Bradyrhizobium sp. AZCC 1610: one gene and its partner. The protein of the gene in region 2 interacts with the protein of the main gene of each other region in a pairwise test. Links are inferred from orthologs where the notes say so. Each region holds a gene or a part of one and is shown on either strand. Other genes may lie near its edges.

Region 1 (2,954 bases), 4.0 Mb from region 2 along the record:
GCATGAACAGGTGATTGTACTCGACGCCGACCGACCAGTTCGGAGCGAAGCCGAATTCGATGCCCGCGCCGACCACGGCACCCCAGCGGGTGTCATCACCGGTGGTGCCGACCACGAGGCCCGTGGGAACATCAAAGATGCGGTAACGATCCGCCGTAACGGCCGCACCACCTTTGACATAGAACAGAACGTTGTTGGCCGCGTAACCGACTTGGCCCGTGATCAGGCCGAATGCATCAATGCGCGACTCGTTGCGGAGCGTCGGATCGATCAGGCTGACATTGCTGCCCTGGAAGTCGGCCCAGTTGCCCTGGCCTTCAATGCCGAACACCCAGGTGCCGGCCTGCCAGCGATAACCGATCTGACCGCCGACGGTACCGCCGTCTGCGTCATGGCAACCCTCGGCTCCGACGAACGCGCCGGCCACGTCCACGAAGTCCCAGCACTTACGGCTCGTACCCCAGCCACCGTTGGCGCCGATGTAGAAGCCGCTCCAGTCGTACACGACGGCGACCGGCGCCGGCGGGGCCTTGGTGTAAGGACGCGCAGCGAGGTCAGCGGCCGCCGCAGGCGCAGCGAACGCGATGAGAGCAACCGTACCTAACAGAAACTTCTTCATCCTCTTAATCTCCAGCTTGTCCGCTTCCCTGGGTCCCGAAGCGTTTCGAAATGACGCGAGCGCCCCGCGCCGGTAGGTAATTTTATAGCGCGACTCGCTCGGAAATTGCGTCTCCGAATTGCAACACCCATGATCCAAAATATGGAGCCAAGCCAATGATCTACCTGCGTTATTCCTGTTAGCGGGCGGAACTTTCGGTTCCATTTTGTCATTTTCGAGACTCGATTGTGGCGAACCAAAGTCGCCCTATAGCTGAGTAGTGTGTTCGACCCACGGCTATGTGAGATTGCCGGAACAAAGCTGGAACGCTCGCGAGGGCGATGCTATATGTGGATAACCGCCGACTTGCCGAGGGATCGCTAAGTCGGCGGAGCTTGCGAGCGTATAGGGTCGCTTCGGATGTCCGGAAGCGGACGCGAAAGAGCGGACAACGCGACAGGATCAAGAACTGGCGACAGGTCAAGAATTGAAGGCGGCCGGAATAGAAGCGGCCTGACCAGTGATTTTTTACCGGTGATTTTTGCCGGCGATATCGAGTGGAGAGCGGCGATGGCGGGAAGTGTGAACAAGGTGATTCTGGTCGGCAACCTCGGCAAGGATCCTGAAATCCGGCGGACACAGGACGGGCGGCCGATTGCCAATCTGAGCATCGCGACCTCGGAGACCTGGCGCGACAAGGGCACCGGCGAGCGCAAGGAAAAGACCGAGTGGCACCGCGTCGTGATCTTCTCTGAACCGCTTTGCAAGATTGTCGAGCAGTATCTGAAGAAGGGCGCCAAGGTGTACATCGAGGGCGCGCTGCAGACCCGCAAATGGACCGACCAGAGCGGGGTCGAGAAATACTCGACCGAAGTTGTGCTGCAGGGCTTCAACTCGACCCTGACCATGCTCGACGGCCGCAGCGGCGGCGGCGGTGGCGGCAGCTTCGGCTCCGACGATTCCGGCGGTGATTTCGGCTCCGGCGGGCCGGTCAGCTCCGCGCCGAGGCGACCGGTTGCAGCCGGCGCGCGCAACAGCGACATGGACGACGATATCCCGTTCTAAGGGCTGCGTCGCCGGTTCTGAGGGCTGCGTCGCCGGCTGAACCGCCCTCGGGTTTCGGAAGCGCCCGCCATGAGCCTCGCGCCGCTGCTCGATGCCGCTCCCATGATACCGGTTCATGCCTTTGCGGCCATGGCGGCGTTCGCGCTCGGCATCGTGCAGTTCGCCGCCCCGAAGGGGACGCTGCCGCACCGGACGATCGGCTGGATCTGGGTCGGCCTGATGGTCGTCGTCGCCGCCAGCTCGTTCTGGATCCACGAGATCCGCTTGCTCGGTCCCTGGAGCCCGATCCACCTGCTATCGATCATGGTTCTGGTCCTTCTGCCGGTGGCCGTCATTGCCGCGCGCCGCCACAATGTGAGCCGTCACCGCAAGACGATGATCGGTATCTTCACCGGAGGGTTGGTCGTCGCCGGCCTGTTCACCCTGCTGCCGGGACGGATCATGCATGCGGTGTTTTTCGGCCCTTAGGCCGATTCAGGAAACACCACTCCAGCGCCGCGTTTCCGGGCCTGGAAATGCCGGCTCCGGCGAACCCCGCGCAATCCCGTAAGTCCATGAAAAAACGAGCGGAAAAACAACCCTTCCGGAACGCGTCAGGGTGGTTATCGGGCCTCCGATGCGCTATATGATTCTCAGTTGAGAACTGACCGGATTCCCCTTTGTCTGACCCTGAAGATAACAAGCCCGGCGAGCCGCCGGAGCCTTCCGATATTCGTCCCGTTTCCATCCTCGACGAGATGAAACGCTCCTACCTCGATTACGCCATGAGCGTGATCGTGGCGCGGGCGCTGCCGGACGCGCGCGACGGGCTCAAGCCCGTGCATCGCCGCATTCTCTACGCGATGCACGAGAACGGCTTCGAGTGGAACAAGTCGTACAACAAGTCGGCGCGCACGGTCGGCGATGTCATCGGTAAATACCATCCCCACGGCGATCAGTCGGTCTATGACGCGCTGGTGCGTCTCGCGCAGGATTTCTCCATGCGCGTGCCGTTGATCGACGGTCAGGGCAATTTCGGCTCGGTGGATGGCGATACGGCGGCCGCCATGCGGTACACCGAATCCCGGCTGACCAAGATCGCGCAGACGCTGCTCGACGATATCGACAAGGACACCGTCGATTTCCAGGCCAATTACGACAGCCGCGACCGCGAACCGACGGTGCTGCCGGCCAAATTCCCCAACCTTCTGGTCAACGGTGCCGGCGGTATCGCAGTCGGCATGGCGACCAACATCCCGCCGCACAATCTCGGCGAGATCATCGACGCCTGCGTGGCGCTGATCGACAATCC
Region 2 (3,054 bases):
CCGCCAGCGCCCGCATCAGCGAGCGCCCGGCAATGTCGTCGGCGCGGCGCATCGCCATGAAGGCCCTGATGTCGGTGGCTTCCAGCGCCGCAAACCGCTTCAGCGTGACCCGGGTCCCCCAGTGCTCGGTGAGGAAAATGAGGCATTGGCGGAGGTCGCGGGCGTAGGCTTCGAGTGTCTTTGGCGAGAGCCGCCGCTCGGCGCGCAGATGCGTCAGCCAGCGCGCCATCTCCAGCGCGAAGCCTTCGTCGGCGCAGTCGAGCTCGATCGGTTGAGGTGCCGGAACTTGCTTGACCATGACCTCTGCCTTGGAGGCGGTGATTCCATCCATTATATCGCACCTCTTTCGTTTACCGTTCGCTAACTTGGCGGCGCGGCGCTAGCTTGCCCCGGACACCTCAAGCCCGATTCCCTGATGGACCACGCCACCCGCGAAACCCCCTCATCCGTATCCGCGACCCGCGTCGTCGACGTGCTGGTGCCGGTCGCGCTCAATCAGAACTATTCCTACCGGGTGCCGCGCGGCATGGCGCTGAAGCCCGGCGACGTCGTCTGCGTGCCGCTGGGGCCGCGCGAGGTGGTGGCGGTGGTATGGGCGGAGAACGCCAATCCCGATCCGCGCCTGCACAACCGCCTGAAGGATGTCGGCGAAAAGCTCGACGTGCCGCCGTTAAAGGAGGAGCTGCGCAGCCTCGTCGATTGGGTCGCCAATTACACCCTGTCGGCGCGCGGCATGGTGCTGCGCATGTCCCTGCGGATGGGCGAAAATCTCGGGCCCGAGCGAATGCGGCTCGGCGTGCGGCTGGTGGGCGAGCCGCCACGGCGCTTGACGCCGGCGCGGCGCCGGCTGATCGAAGTGCTGTCGGACGGCCTGCTGCACGGCAAGTCCGAAGCCGCGCGGGAAGCCGGCGTCAGCGCCGGCGTGATCGAAGGTCTGGTCGACGAGGGGACGCTTGTCGTCGAGGCGATGCCGCCGCCGCTGGCGCCGCCGGCGCCCGATCCATCCTTCGCGCAGCCGGAATTTTCAAGTCAGCAGCGCACCGCGGTGGATGCGATGCGTGCGCTCGCGGCCAATGGCAGCTTTCACGTCGCGCTGCTCGACGGCGTCACCGGTTCGGGCAAGACCGAGGTCTATTTCGAGGCGATTGCGGAAGTCATTCGGCGCGGCAAGCAGACGCTGATCCTGATGCCGGAGATCGCGCTGACCGGACAGTTCCTCGACCGCTTTGCGCAACGTTTCGGCGTGCGTCCGATCGAGTGGCATTCCGAACTGACGCCGCGGACGCGGCAGCGCAATTGGGCCGCGATTGCAGCCGGCGAAGCGCCGGTCGTGGTCGGCGCGCGCTCGGCACTGTTTCTGCCCTATGCCGATCTGGGCTTGATCATCGTCGATGAGGAGCACGACCAGGCCTACAAGCAGGATGATGGCGCGCATTACCACGCCCGCGACATGGCGGTGGTGCGGGCGCATATCGCCAAAATTCCAATCGTGCTGGCGTCCGCGACGCCATCGGTCGAAACCGAAGTCAACGCGCGCAAGGGCCGTTATCAGCGCGTCGCGCTGCCGTCGCGGTTCGGCGGCCAGCACATGCCGCATATCGAGGCGATCGATCTGCGCCGCGCCCCGCCACCGCGCGGCCGCTTCATCTCGCCGCCGCTCGCCGAACAGATTCAGTTCGCGATCGAGAAACGTGAACAGGCGCTATTGTTCCTCAACCGCCGCGGCTACGCGCCGCTGACGCTATGCCGGGCTTGCGGCCATCGCTTTGCCTGCACGATCTGCGACGCCTGGCTGGTGGACCATCGTTTTCGTCAGCGCCTGGTCTGTCACCATTGCGGCTTCTCGATGCCGCGTCCGAACATCTGCCCGCATTGCCAGGCCGAGGAATCCCTCGTCGCGGTCGGCCCCGGCGTCGAGCGGCTGCAGGAGGAGGCGGCCGCGCTGTTTCCGAATGCGCGCACCATGGTGCTGTCGAGCGATCTCATCACCTCGATCGAGAGCATGCGCAGCGAGCTGAACGAAATCGCCGAAGGCCGCGTCGACATCATCGTCGGCACGCAGCTGGTAGCGAAGGGACATAACTTTCCACGGCTCAATCTGGTCGGCGTGGTCGACGCGGATTTGGGCCTCGGCAATGGCGACCCGCGCGCCGCCGAGCGGACGTTCCAGTTGCTCAACCAGGTGATCGGGCGTGCCGGGCGCGATCAAGGCCGCGGCGTCGGGTATTTGCAGACCCATCAGCCCGAACATCCCGTGATGAAGGCGCTGATCGCAAGCGACCGCGAGGCGTTCTATGCCAGCGAGATCGAAGCGCGGGAACGCGCCGGCTATCCGCCGTTCGGCCGGCTCGCCAGCCTGATCATTTCCGCCGGCGACCGCCCGACCGCGGAAGGTTTTGCGCGAAGGCTCGCCGCGATCGCGCCGATCGACGAGCGCATCCAGGTGCTGGGGCCCGCCGAAGCGCCGCTTGCGGTCATCAAGGGCCGCTACCGGTTCCGCCTGCTGGTGAAGTCGCTGCGCAATGTCGATCTGTCGGAATATCTTCGCGAATGGCTCGCCGCCGGGCCGAAGACCAAGGGCAATCTCAAGCTCGAAGTCGACGTCGATCCGCAGAGCTTTTTGTAAGCGCCATACCGTTCAATCAGGGCGGTGCCGGTCAACCATTCGACCACAGATTGGTCGTGTATCCCGTCTCGACAAAGGCGTCGATTTTCGCCGCCTGATCCTCGTCGCCACCGGTCCGGGCCGCAAAAATCTTTCCGAACGAGATGCGCTTGGCTTCCGGCCAGTGCTCCGGTTCCCAGAGGTGCGATCGGAGCACCGAACGCGCGCAATGGAAATAGCACCGTTCGATGTGGATCCGGATGGCAAGCAGCGCCGGGCGGCCTGACTTGCCAAGTGCGGCCAACAATTCGGCATCGTCAAAGATCTCTGCCCGGCCCGACAGCCGCAACGTTTCGCCGGTCCGGGGCCGCAGGAAGATCATGCCGATCCGGCCGGTTTCGATGATGTTCTGCAGGCCGAACGCGAGGTTGTTGCCGGCCCGTTCGGGA

Evidence for each region. The genes of interacting proteins can lie anywhere in the genome.
Region 1: the proteins of V1279_RS36475 (region 2) and V1279_RS16985 interact in binary tests that used the Escherichia coli proteins (3 or more experiments, as listed by UniProt). The link is inferred for Bradyrhizobium sp. AZCC 1610 from one-to-one orthologs.

The regions. Positions count from the first base shown.
Region 1 is NZ_JAZHRR010000001.1:3,423,705-3,426,658, reverse strand. What follows is about bases 76-2,915. They hold V1279_RS16985 (single-stranded DNA-binding protein), read left to right. Parts: upstream 76-1,168; coding sequence 1,169-1,663; downstream 1,664-2,915. Other genes in these bases: gyrA (DNA gyrase subunit A), read left to right, coding at 2,323-2,915; V1279_RS16980 (DUF2306 domain-containing protein), read left to right, coding at 1,733-2,131; V1279_RS16990 (outer membrane protein), read right to left, coding at 76-619. In the rest of the region: more of V1279_RS16990, read right to left, coding at 1-75; more of gyrA, read left to right, coding at 2,916-2,954. UniProt on the Escherichia coli protein: Plays an important role in DNA replication, recombination and repair. Binds to ssDNA and to an array of partner proteins to recruit them to their sites of action during DNA metabolism. Acts as a sliding platform that migrates on DNA via reptation.
Region 2 is NZ_JAZHRR010000001.1:7,446,518-7,449,571, forward strand. What follows is about bases 81-3,020. They hold V1279_RS36475 (primosomal protein N'), read left to right. Parts: upstream 81-415; coding sequence 416-2,626; downstream 2,627-3,020. Other genes in these bases: V1279_RS36470 (tyrosine recombinase XerC), read right to left, coding at 81-298; V1279_RS36480 (MSMEG_1061 family FMN-dependent PPOX-type flavoprotein), read right to left, coding at 2,658-3,020. In the rest of the region: more of V1279_RS36470, read right to left, coding at 1-80; more of V1279_RS36480, read right to left, coding at 3,021-3,054.